Regions from separate parts of the Variovorax durovernensis genome, predicted to be linked through region 1. Evidence: predicted binding sites of a transcription regulator. Region 1 holds the regulator's gene; each other region holds the start of a gene.

Region 1 (4,206 bases):
GAGGCCATTGACCAGCCAAGGAAAACGAAGGTGACGGCGCGCCCGCGTTGCTCGGGCGGTACCAGCATGCCGGCGCAGGCCGCCGCCTGGGGCGTGAAGATGGCGGGGGCTATCACCGTGAGCATGCGCACCGGCAGCAGCGCGCCGAAGCTGGGCATGAGCGCCGCAAGAGCGTGGCCCGCCGCGTACCAGAGCAGGGTAAGGGCGAGCAGCTGGCGGCGGTCCCAGCCCGCGACGGCGGCGGCCAGCAGCGGCGCGCCGATGCACATCACCGCTGCCGCTGCAGTGATCAACTGGCCGGCGGTCGCGACCGAAACGGCCAGGGAGGCGCTGATTTCATTGAGCGTGCCGGGCACGACCATCACGCCCGTGCCGATCACGAAGTTGCCGGCCAGCAGCGCCCAGAGCGCACCCTTGGGCGCAGGCCGGCTCACCGGCGAACCTGCAGCGCGCCGGGATTCACGATGTTCGTGGGATTGCCGTTGATGTAGCTCACGACGTTGTCGAAGGCCTGGCCGAAGTAGCTCTCGTAGCTTTCCTGCTCGACGTAGCCGATGTGCGGGGTGCAGATGCAGTTCTCCAGCCGCAGCAGCGCATGGCCCTGCAGCGGCGGCTCGCTCTCGAACACGTCGATGGCGGCCAGCCCGGGACGGCCACGGTTGAGCGCCGCGAGCAGCGCGTCTGCCTCGACCAGCTCGGCGCGCGAGGTGTTGACGAACAGCGCCGTCGGCTTCATGCGCGAGAGGTCTTCGAGCGTGATGAGGCCATTGGTTTCCTCATTGAGCCGCAGGTGGACGGAGAGCACGTCGGCGGCTGCAAAGAACTCATGGCGGTTCTGCGCCACCTGGAAGCCGTCGGAACGGGCCTTGGCGCAGCTGGCTTCACGCCCCCAGATCACGACCTGCATTCCAAAGGCCTGCCCGTAGCGCGCGACCAGCTGGCCGATGCGGCCGTAGCCCCAGATGCAGAGCGTCTTGCCCTTGAGCACCGAGCCCAGCCCGAAGTTGGGCGGCATCGAGGCCGACTTGAGCCCTGACTGCTGCCAAGCCCCGTGCTTGAGGTTGCTGATGTACTGCGGCAGCCGGCGCATGGCGGCCATGATGAGCGCCCATGTGAGCTCGGCAGGTGCCTGGGGAGAGCCGGAGCCTTCCGCCACGGCGATGCCGCGCTCGGTGCAGGCTGCCACATCGATGTGGCCCGCGACACGACCGGTCTGCGAGATGAGCTTGAGCTTGGGCAGCTTCTCGATGAGCTGCCGGGAGATCTGTGTTCGCTCGCGAATCAGCACGATCACGTCGGCGTCCTTGAGGCGAACCGAGAGTTGCCCGATGCCCTTGACCGTGTTGGTATAGACCTTGGCTGCGTACGCGTCCAGCTTGGCGGCGCAGCGCAATTTGCGCACGGCGTCCTGATAGTCGTCGAGGATCACAATATTCATGGCGTGCCATTGTGCCTCGCAGCATTGGGATGTCGCACCCCCGAACGTTTGGATACCCACTGCCGACGGGCTCTCCCAGGGGTGCCGGGCCTCAGTGCAGGCGTGTGGAGCGGTGTGCGGCGATCATGGTTTCGGCCGCTTCGAGAGCCGCCAGCCGGTCAAGCTCCGCGCACACGTCGTCCATTCGGCCGGAAATCAAGACACGGTTGCTGCTGCGCTGCTGGCCCTTTCCGTCTACCACGCGTACCACGCGCAGCGGGCGCACGGTCGGGGCGGCTTCAGCCGCAGGGGGTGTCGCGCCGCACGACGGACGCACCGCAACGTAGCGCAGGCCGGCGGAAGTCTCGCTGTGATCGAGCGAGGCGTGGCGATGAGGGCGGCGCGCCGGGATCAAACGGCTGGCGAGCGATTGCAGCGGCATCCAGAAATCAGCAATGGCGAGGAGGGCGATTCCCATGTGAACTCCAAAAAAGTATGAGGTTGAACACAGGCAGGATTTCTTGAAACGGCCGCGACAGGGTGATGGCGACTTCGCGCCATACGCCCGCCACCTGTTGCGGCCGGATGAGTGCTGCTGCCAGCAGGCCCGCAGGCCTACATCAGCATGGTGTTGCGAATGAGGCCCACCGCGAGGCCTTCAATCTCGAAAGGCTCGCCGGGCTGGACGATGATGGTCGGGTAGTCGGGGTTCTCTGCGTGCAGCTCGATGACCTGCTTGTTGCGCTTCAGGCGCTTGACGGTGACTTCGTCGCCCAGGCGCGCAACCACGATCTGGCCGTTGCGCGCTTCCTTGGTGGCTTGCACGGCGAGCAGGTCGCCGTCCATGATGCCGGCGTCTCGCATGGACATGCCGCGCACCTTGAGCAGGTAGTCGGGCTGGCGCTGGAACAGCGTGTTCTCGACGTAGTAGGTCTGGTCGACGTGCTCCTGCGCCAAGATGGGGGAGCCTGCAGCGACGCGGCCGATGAGCGGCAGCGCCAGTTGCGCCATGCCGGGCAGCGAGAGCGAGAACTGGCCGCCTTCGCGGTGACGCGTTTCGTTCAGCGACCGCAGGGCGTCGCCCTTGAGGCGGATGCCGCGCGAGGTGCCGCTGACGAGTTCGATGACACCCTTGCGGGCCAAGGCCTGCAGGTGCTCTTCGGCCGCGTTGGCCGACTTGAACCCGAGTTCATTGGCGATTTCGGCGCGCGTGGGTGGCGCTCCGGTGCGGGCGATGGCGCTCTGGATCAAGTCCAGGATCTGCTGCTGGCGGGCTGTAAGCTTCACGGCGAACTGCATATGTGGTTCCTTGCGGCACTGGCTAGATATCCAGTACCTGTATTTTTAACCAGTTTTAAAAAGTTGACAAGCCATGCCTGATTTCCCTTCGCCTGAACTGCGCCGCGTGGTCGTGCTGGGCACCGGCGGCACCATCGCCGGCAAGGCTGCCAGCAGCGGCGACAACATCGGCTACACGGCCGGTCAGGTGGGCGTGGCCGACCTTCTGGGCGGCATCGAGGCACCCCAGGGCGTGACGCTGGTGGCAGAGCAGGTCGCGCAACTGGACAGCAAGGACATGTCGTTCGAGACTTGGCAAAAGCTCGCGCAGCGTTGCGCACACTGGTTGGCCGAGCCCGACGTGGCGGGCGTTGTGATCACGCACGGCACCGACACGCTGGAGGAGACGGCCTTCTTCCTGCATTCGGCGCTGGCGTCCGCGAAGCCCGTGGTGCTGACTTGCGCCATGCGGCCGGCGAGCGCGCTGTCGCCCGATGGTCCGCAGAACGTGCGTGACGCCATCGGCGTGGCTCTGGCAGCCGGTGCGAAGGGGGTGACCGTGGTGTGCGCCGGCGCGATCCACAGTGGCGCCGATGTCCAGAAGGTGCATACCTACAGGCTCGACGCCTTCGCATCTGGCGACGCGGGCCCGGTGGGCTATGTGGAAGAGGGCGAGGTCCGCCGTGTGAGGGCGTGGCCCGAGGGCGGGGCGCTGCCGGCCTCGAAGATCTTCGAGGCGGCTCCCGTTCGGTGGCCTCGCGTGGAGATCGTCATGAGCCATGCCGGTGCGAGCGGTGCTGTCGTCGAGGCACTGCTGCAACCCGGCAACGCCGAACCGGTCCGTGGACTGGTGCTGGCCGCCACGGGCAACGGCACGCTGCATCACGGGCTCGAAGCGGCCGCGCTGAAGGCGCAGGAGGCGGGCGTGACGGTGGTTCGTGCGACGCGCTGCATGAATGGGCGCATCCTGCCGAAAGCCGATGACCGGCTGCGGGACGCGGGCACGCTCACGCCGGTGAAGGCGCGTATCGCGCTGATGCTCGAGTTGCTCGGGTGAGGTGGTGGCCGCCCTGTCGGAGGGCGGCCGGCAATCAGCTGCTCAGCGCTGCGAGTGCGCGCTGGGTGATTTCATCGACCGTGCCCACGCCCTTGATGGCGCGGTACTTCGGCGCAGCGGCCGGATCGGTCTTGGCCCAGGCCGAGTAGTAGTCGACCAGCGGACGCGTCTGCTGGCTGTACACGTCGAGCCGCTTGCGCACGGTTTCTTCCTTGTCGTCCTCGCGCTGGATCAGGTCTTCACCGGTGACGTCGTCCTTGCCTTCCACCTTGGGCGGGTTGAACTTGACGTGGTAAGTGCGGCCCGAAGCCGGGTGCGAGCGGCGGCCGCTCATGCGCTCGATGATGTCGCCGAAGGGCACGTCGATTTCGAGCACGTAGTCGAGCTTGACGCCCGCCGCCTTCATGGCGTCGGCTTGCGGAATAGTGCGGGGGAAGCCGTCGAACAGGAAGCC
Region 2 (4,206 bases), 1.5 Mb from region 1:
GGCGCCGCAGCCAGCCATCACGGGGACGCGGCCCTTGGCCTGTTCGACCGAGACGCGGATGATTTCGCAGTGCTCTTCGACATCGACCGTCGGCGATTCGCCGGTGGTGCCGACCACGCCGAGGCAGTCGGTGCCTTCTTCGATGTGCCAGTCAATGAGCCGCCGCAGGGCGGGGTAATCGACACTGCCGTCGTCGTGCATCGGCGTGACGAGCGCGACGATGCTGCCTGTCAGTTGCTCCAAGGGGAATCTCTTTGTCGGTGGACGAAAGCGCCGATTCTACTTACTCCGGGGCCGGCGGAAACACGCCCCCCGACCCCCTCAGTTTCCCTTAAGGAGGTGGCGGGGCGGCTGGCCGGGGGCGTTCCCGGCCTCGCGGACGGCGGCAATGCGCTGGACAAAGCGGGCCGGCTCGGGCTCGAAACCGTCTTCGTAGGCCACCACGCGCAGTCCGGTGCAGGCGGCGAGCAGCTCGCCGGGCTGCAGCAGGAAATCGGGCCGCGAGGGCTTGCCCACGGTCTCGTTGCCCGCGGCGAAGGTCTCGTAGAGCAGCAAGCCGCCCGGCGCCACTGCGGCCACGATGTCGGCCATGCGCGGCCGCCAGAGGTAGTGCGTGACGACCACCGCGCCGAAGACCTGGCCGGCAAACGGCCACGGGCCCGATTCGATGTCGGCCTCGACCACGCTGCCGAAGGCGCCTGCCGCCGCCACGGCTTCGGGCGAACGGTCGACGCCCGTCACGGCGTGGCCGCGCCCGGCGAACCAGCGCATGTGCCGCCCGGAGCCGCAGGCCACGTCGAGCACCGTGGCACCGGGCGCCAGCAGGTGCGACCAGCGGACGATCCACTCGGAAGGCGCGCCCGTGCCGTGCGCCGTTGCTGCAACTGTCATGGCGGATCGGAGGAGAAGAGAGGAAGCGTCAGAAGCAGGACCAGATCTGGTCCACCAGCGTCACGAGGAAGTCCGGATGCACGTACATCGCGAACACGCCGCCCAGCACTGCCAGCGCGGCGGCGAGCCAGCCGGCGTGGACGATGTGGTGGCGCATCCGTGGTGTCATGGCGCTCTTTATACGCAATCAGCCCGCCGCGCCCAACGGCCGGGGCGCCCGCGCGATGGCGTTTTCCTTCACCGGCAGGTTGATCAGCGCCGCGAACACGCCCAGCGCAATGGCGATGTACCAGACGACGTCGTAGCTGCCCGTGGTGTCGTACAGGTAGCCGCCCAGCCACACGCCCAGGAACGAGCCGACCTGGTGGCTCAGGAACACGAAGCCGCTGAGCATCGACAGATGCGCCACCCCGAAGATGCCCGCCACGATGGCGTTGGTCGCGGGCACGGTGGACAGCCACAGGAAGCCCATGGCCGCCGAGAACACATACACGCTCATCGGCGAAATGGGCGCCAGCAGGAACAGCGCGATCGACACCGCCCGCGCGAAATAGATCGCCGCCAGGATCTTGCGCTTGGCCAGCGTCTGCCCCAGCAGCCCGACCGTGTAGGTGCCGAACACGTTGAACAGCCCGATCAGCGCCAGCGCATAGCCCGCCACGTCGGCCGGCAGGCTCTTGTCGCGCAGGTAGGTCGGCATGTGGATGCCGATGAACGCCAGCTGGAAGCCGCAGACGAAGTACCCCGCCATCAGCAGCCCGAAACTGGGATAGCGGAAAGCCTCGCCCACGGCCTGCAGCACCGACTGGTCGCGGTGGCCGGCCAGGGCTTCGGTCTTGGGCTCGCGCAGGCCGAAGGCCAGCGGAATGATGACCAGAACCAGCACCGCCACCACGGCCAGCGCCGTCTGCCAGCCCAGGTGGCCGATCAGCCAGCCCTCGACAGGCGCCATCAGGAACTGCCCGAACGAGCCGGCCGCCGCCGCCACGCCCATGGCCCAGGAGCGCCGCTCCGCCGGAATCTGCCGCCCGATCACGCCGTAGATCACCGCATAGGTCGAGCCCGCCTGCGCGGCGCCGATCAGCACGCCAGCGCTCAGCGTGAACAGCAGCGGCGTCGGCGAATGCGCCATGCCGAACAGCCCCAGCGCATAGAACACCGAGCCAGCAATCAGCACCCTGAACGCGCCGAAGCGGTCGGCCAGCATGCCCGCGAACACGCCGAAGATGCCCCACGACAGGTTCTGCACCGCCAGCGCGAACGAAAAGGTGCCGCGGCTCCAGTCCTGCGCCTGCGTGATGGGCTGCAGCCAGAGGCCGAAGCCGTGGCGGATGCCCATGGAAAGCGTGACGATCATCGCCCCGCAGAAGAGGACTTGCTTGATCGAAAGAGTGCGGGCTGGCGTTTGCATGATGGCGTCGAATGTAGCGACCTGGCTGCTTTGGCAGGCGCCCCGATGGCCAAAGCCATTGATGATTTATCGGCGCCGTTTCGATGCGCGCTGGGCATCAAAGCGTCTCCTGTATGGGTATCCAGTTGTTTGGCGGCGACTGACTACAATCCGCCCCCATGGCGACTCCCCCCAAGACTCCCCCCAATTCTTCGTCCGCGTCTTCCGGCTACTCGGAAGGCTCCATCCGCGTGCTCAAGGGCCTGGAGCCCGTCAAGCAGCGCCCGGGCATGTACACCCGCACCGACAACCCGCTGCACATCATTCAGGAAGTGATCGACAACGCCGCCGACGAGGCGCTGGCGGGCCACGGCAAGAAGATCAAGGTCACGCTGCATGCCGACGGCTCGGTCAGCATTGAGGACGACGGCCGCGGCATTCCCTTCGGCCTGCACCCCGAAGAAAAAGCGCCCGTGGTCGAGCTGGTCTACACCCGGCTGCATGCCGGCGGCAAGTTCGACAAGGGCTCGGGCGGCGCCTACAGCTTCTCGGGCGGCCTGCACGGTGTGGGCGTGTCGGTGACCAACGCGCTGTCCAAGCGGCTCGAAGTGTCGACCCACCGCGAGGGCTCGGTCGCAAAGCTGGCCTTCAGCGGCGGCGACGTGATCGAACAGCTCGAGGTGCGCAAACTCGAGGCCGGCGAACGCAAGCAGGGCACCACCGTGCGCGCCTGGCCAGACGCCAAGTACTTCGAGACCTCCGCGCTGCCCATGGGCGAACTCACGCACCTGCTGCGCAGCAAGGCCGTGCTTATGCCCGGCGTGAGCGTCACGCTCACGAACGAAAAGACCAAGGAAAGCCAGCAGTGGCTCTACAAGGGCGGCCTGAGCGACTACCTGATGCAGACGCTCAACGGCGACCCCGTCATTCCGCTGTTCGAAGGCGGCGGCCATGCCGACAAGAACGCCGACAACTTCGCCGAAGGCGAGGGCGCCGACTGGTGCGTGGCCTTCACCGAAGACGGCCAGCCGGTGCGCGAGAGCTACGTCAACCTGATTCCCACCAGCGCCGGCGGCACGCATGAAAGCGGCCTGCGCGACGGCCTGTTCACCGCTGTGAAGGGCTTCATCGAGCTGCATTCGCTGCTGCCCAAGGGCGTGAAGCTGCTGCCAGAAGACGTGTTCGCGCGCGCCTCCTACGTGCTCAGCGCCAAGGTGCTCGACCCCCAGTTCCAGGGCCAGATCAAGGAACGCCTGAACTCGCGCGATGCCGTGCGCCTGGTGTCGAGCTTCGTGCGGCCCGCGCTCGAGCTGTGGCTCAACCAGCACGTCGACTACGGCAAGAAGCTGGCCGAGCTCGCCATCAAGGCCGCGCAGACGCGCCAGCGCGCCGGCCAGAAGGTCGAGAAGCGCAAGGGCTCCGGCGTGGCCGTGCTGCCCGGCAAGCTCACCGACTGCGAAAGCAAGGACATCAGCCACAACGAAGTCTTCCTGGTCGAGGGCGACTCCGCCGGCGGCAGCGCCAAGATGGGCCGCGACAAGGAAAGCCAGGCCATCCTGCCGCTGCGCGGCAAGGTGCTCAACACCTGGGAAGTGGAGCGCGACCGCCTCTTCGCCAACACCGAAATCCACGACATCTCGGTGGCCGTGGGCGTCGACCCCCATGGGCCCAACGACACGCCCGACATGAGCGGCCTGCGCTACGGAAAGATCTGCATCCTGAGCGATGCCGACGTGGACGGCTCGCACATCCAGGTGCTGCTGCTCACGCTGTTCTTCCGCCATTTCCCCAAGCTCATCGAAGCCGGCCACGTGTATGTCGCAAAGCCGCCATTGTTCCGGGTGGATGCCCCCGCGCGCGGCAAGAAACCGGCCTCCAAGGTCTACGCGCTGGACGAGGGCGAACTGACCGCCACCCTCGACAAA
Region 3 (4,206 bases), 1.9 Mb from region 1:
TCGGCACCCTCGCGGAAAGTCAGCGCCTGCCCGTCCCACGCCACACAGCGCTCGGGCGTGAGGATGGCCCAGTTCATCTGCGCGAAGCGGCGCGCGAAGAACGGCGCATTGGCTTCCACGATGCGGTGGTCGGGCTCGAACCATGCCACGTGGCGCTCGCCCTGCTCGCCTTCCACGCGCGTGAAGCGCACGAAGGCGCGCATCTTGTGGATGTCGCGGTGCACGGCCTTGGCCATCTGCCGGGCCTGCAGCATGTCGGCGTCGAGCGGGTCGTGCCGCAGGGACGGTTCGTGCACCAGGCGCCAGAGCAGCCGGTACATGAGCGCCAGGCGGCCGGCGTCGCGGTGCAGGATCACGTCGGCACACAGGGCGAGGAACGACGCGGGCACCGGCTGGCGCGCGGCACCGGCCGGCGGCGGCGAAAGCGTGGGCTCGAACAGGCCGCCGGCGGGCTCGTCCGCGAACAGGTCGGCGCCGCCGTCGCCCTGCGCGCCGTCGCTCCATTCGACATGGTCGGGCGGCACGCCTTTCGCCAGCAGTTGGCGCGCCTCGCGGCGGAAGGCGTCGAGGTCGACCGGGTTCCCGAGCCGTACGCGCATGGCGGCTTGCCTCCAGCTCAGAACAGCGCCGCCTGCGCCGGCCGCGCCGCAGGAGCTGCGGCGGCCATGGCTCCCGCCGCCGGCCGGTACCCGTCGGCCACCACGAAGGGCAGCACCTTGCGCGAGGGCACGTGCAGCCGGCGCAGATCGTCGGCGCGCACCCTGCGCACGCGGCGCGCCTGCAGCAGGCGCTCGACCGCCTTCACCCCCAGGCCAGGCACGCGCAGCAGCATTTCGCGCGGGGCGTGGTTCAGGTCGACGGGGAAACGCTCGGCATGCGCCAGCGCCCAGGCCAGCTTGGGGTCGACGTCAAGCCGCAGCAGGCCGTCGGGCGCGGCCACGATCTCCTGGTGCTCGAAGCCGTAGAAACGCATGAGCCAGTCGGCCTGGTAGAGCCGGTGCTCGCGCATCAGCGGCGGCGCCACCAGCGGCAGCGCGCGGGCCGCATCGGGAATGGGACTGAAGGCCGAGTAATACACGCGCTTGAGCTTGTAGGCGCCGTACAGCGTGGCGCTCGACGCGAGGATGTGGCGGTCGTCGGTGGCGTCGGCGCCCACGATCATCTGCGTGCTCTGGCCCGCGGGCGCGAAGGGCGGCGGCCTGGCGGCGGCAGGGGCCGCGCCGGGCAGCGCGCGGATCGGCACCACGCGACGGGCTTCCTCGCGCGTGTCGTCGATGCGCAGGCGCAGCCGCGCCATGGAGCGGCGGATGGCGCTTTCGTTCTTCTCGGGCGCCAGCGCCTGCAGGCCCTCGGTGGTCGGCATCTCGACGTTGATACTGAGCCGGTCGGCATAGCGGCCGGCACGCGCCAGCAGTTCGTCGCTGGCGTCGGGAATGGTCTTCAGGTGGATGTAGCCGCGAAAGTCGTGCTCCTCGCGCAGCACGCGCGCCACCTCGACCACCTGCTCCATGGTGTGGTCGGGCGACTTGATGATGCCGCTCGACAGGAACAGGCCCTCGATGCAATTGCGCCGATAGAAGTCGAGCGTGAGCTGCACCACCTCTTCGACGCGAAAGCGCGCACGCGGCACATTGCTCGACGCGCGGTTGACGCAATAAAGGCAGTCGTACTGGCAGTGGTTGGTGAGCAGCACCTTCAGCAGCGAGATGCAGCGGCCGTCGGGCGCGTAGCTGTGGCAGATGCCCGCGCCCTCGGTGGAGCCGATGCCGCGGCCGCCCACCGAGTCGCGCGGCTGCGAGCCGCTGGATGCGCAGGAAGCGTCGTACTTGGCGGCGTCGGCAAGGATGGCGAGTTTGCGATGGATGTCCACGGGAGTCCTCGGAATTACTGTATGAATATACAGTTCTCAGCCATTCCATCGGCTGCGATTTGTAAGCGGGCCGCTCGCGTCGATGCAGCGTTGCGCCTCCTTCAAACCTTGGCTACCCTCGCTGCCAGATGACCGACGACCCCACAGCACCCGCCCCCACCCTCACGCCGATTTCCACCACGCTTGCCGACGACCGCATGGCGGCCAAGTTCACCGCACCGAACGGCGCCCCCGCCTTCGCCGTGCGCTGGCAAGACGGCGTGTACGCCTACATCAACCAGTGCCCCCACGCGGGCGGACCGCTCGACTTCGAAGGGCAGATCATCGAAAGCTCGGGCCGCTTCCTGATGTGCGCGCGTCATGGCGCGATCTTCGAGCCCGACACCGGCCAGTGCGTCGGCGGCCCATGCCGCGGCGCGCGGCTCACGCCGCTGGCGGTGCACGAGAAGGCCGACGGCAGCATATGGCCGGGCCACGCCGGATAAAGACAACCCTCAAGGAGAACGATATGCGCAAGAACACCAGGTTTCACCCCCTCGCCCTGTCGGTCACGGCCCTCGCCTTCGCCGGGCTCATGGCAGGCTGCACCGGCATGTCGCCCGGCACCGGCAAGGCCTTCACGGGCATGAAAGTCACGTCAAGCGCCTTTGCCGACAACGGCGTCATCCCGGCCGAGCATGCCGGCGCGGGCGAGTGCGGCGGCAAGAACATCTCGCCGCCGGTGGCCTGGAGCAACCTGCCGGCCAAGACCCGGTCGGTCGCGGTGCTGGTGTTCGACCCCGACGGCGCCGCCGGCCTGGGCGTGTCGCACTGGGTGGCCTACAACATCGCGGCCGAGCGCGGCGAGCTCAAGGCGGGCGAAGGCCAGGCGGGCTCGAACTTCAACTTCACCATGGGCCCGAACGTGGCCGGTGCGCCGGCCTACCGCGGCATGTGCCCGCCGGTAGGCGACCGGCCGCACCACTACGTGCTGACCGTGGTAGCCACCGATCTGGCGCCGGGCAGCCTGCCCGCCGGCCTCGCACGCGACGCGCTGCTGGCCGCGCTCAAGGGCCATGCACTGGGCGGACAGAGCGTGGTGGGCCTCTACAGCCGCTAATCCCTTCACCCTGCCGGGTAATAATTCAGCTCCCGATCTGCCGGCGGCCCGTCAGCAATGGCTGCAGCCGCTTTTCCGAAAGCCCATCGATGGCCCTGACCGCCGCCGCGTCCGACGTTTCCCCGTCATCCGAACTCGACGCCATGTTCGACCTGGCGCCCGTCTCCCTCTGGATCGAAGACTACAGCGGCCTCAAGCGCAAGCTCGACGGCTGGCGCGCCGAAGGCGTGACCGACCTGGTAGCGTTCCTGTCGGAAGACCCGGGCCGCGTGAGCGAATGCATGGCGCTGCTGAAGGTGCTGCGGGTCAACCAGCACACCCTGAAGCTCTTCGCCGCCGACAGCCAGCAGACCCTGCTCGGCTCGCTCGACCGCGTGTTCCGCGGCGACATGTCGGCCACCGTGGTGCATGAGCTCGACCAGCTGTGGCGCGGCCAGCTCACCTTCGAGAGCGAGACGGTCAACTACGCCCTCGACGGCCGGCGGCTCGACGTGCGCGTGCGCGCCCGCGTGCTGCCCGGCCACGAAGCCACCTGGGAGCGCGTGCTGGTCTCGCTCGACGACGTGACCGAGCGCGTGGCCGCGCAGCGCCTGCGCGACGAAAGCGCCGCCTACGCACGCAGCCTGTTCGAGCGCTCGCCGGTGTCGCTGTGGGTGGAAGACTTCAGCGCCGTGCGCGCGCTGCTGCAAAGCATCCGCGCGCGCGGCATCACCGACTTCGCCACCTTCATCAAGGTGCACCCCGAGTTCGTGACGCGCTGCATGCAGGAGATCCGCGTCGTCGACGTGAACCGCGAAACGCTGCGCATGTTCGGCGCGCCCGACCTGCAGACCCTGCTGGGCAGCCTCTCGCGCATCTTCCGCGACGAGATGCGCGAATCCTTCGCCGAGCAGCTGCAGGACCTGTGGAACAACAAGACCGTGCAGCACCGCGAGGTGCTCAACTACTCGCTGTCGGGCGAGGTGCTGAACATCCACATGCAGTTCGCGGTGCAGGACGACCGGCTCGACACCTGGGACCTGGTGCTGGTGTCGCTGGTCGACATCACCGCGCGCAAGAAGGCCGAGGCCTACCTCGAATACCTCGGCAAGCACGACGTGCTCACGCAGCTATGCAACCGCACCTACTTCACCGAAGAGCTCACCCGCCTCGCGCGCAAGGGCCCCTGGCCGGTGTCGATCGTGGCCATCGACCTGAACGGACTGAAGCAGCTCAACGACCAGGAAGGCCATGCCGC

Evidence for each region. Region 1 encodes LexA, which represses DNA repair genes until DNA is damaged. Its sites were predicted from a motif close to ACTGTATNNNNATACAGT; they were not measured.
Region 2: ACWV14_RS12015 (DNA topoisomerase IV subunit B) is a predicted target of LexA. The motif match lies at 2,411-2,428, and genes of this name have one in related genera.
Region 3: ACWV14_RS27775 (putative DNA modification/repair radical SAM protein) is a predicted target of LexA. The motif match lies at 1,887-1,904, and genes of this name have one in related genera.

What each region holds. Positions count from the first base shown of each region.
Region 1 covers NZ_CDRNCW010000001.1:3,946,396-3,950,601, reverse strand. The annotation lists gene ACWV14_RS18780 (MFS transporter) at 1-434, opposite strand, end outside; gene ACWV14_RS18775 (D-2-hydroxyacid dehydrogenase family protein) at 431-1,438, opposite strand; gene ACWV14_RS18770 (hypothetical protein) at 1,530-1,895, opposite strand; gene lexA (transcriptional repressor LexA) at 2,033-2,716, opposite strand; gene ACWV14_RS18760 (asparaginase) at 2,790-3,752, shown strand; gene adk (adenylate kinase) at 3,787-4,206, opposite strand, start outside.
Region 2 covers NZ_CDRNCW010000001.1:2,496,202-2,500,407, forward strand. The annotation lists gene dapA (4-hydroxy-tetrahydrodipicolinate synthase) at 1-243, opposite strand, end outside; gene ACWV14_RS12000 (class I SAM-dependent methyltransferase) at 322-891, opposite strand; gene ACWV14_RS12005 (hypothetical protein) at 920-1,060, opposite strand; gene ACWV14_RS12010 (MFS transporter) at 1,079-2,302, opposite strand; gene ACWV14_RS12015 (DNA topoisomerase IV subunit B) at 2,461-4,206, shown strand, end outside.
Region 3 covers NZ_CDRNCW010000001.1:5,858,732-5,862,937, forward strand. The annotation lists gene ACWV14_RS27770 (UdgX family uracil-DNA binding protein) at 1-599, opposite strand, end outside; gene ACWV14_RS27775 (putative DNA modification/repair radical SAM protein) at 617-1,870, opposite strand; gene ACWV14_RS27780 (Rieske (2Fe-2S) protein) at 1,999-2,355, shown strand; gene ACWV14_RS27785 (YbhB/YbcL family Raf kinase inhibitor-like protein) at 2,379-2,969, shown strand; gene ACWV14_RS27790 (sensor domain-containing diguanylate cyclase) at 3,059-4,206, shown strand, end outside.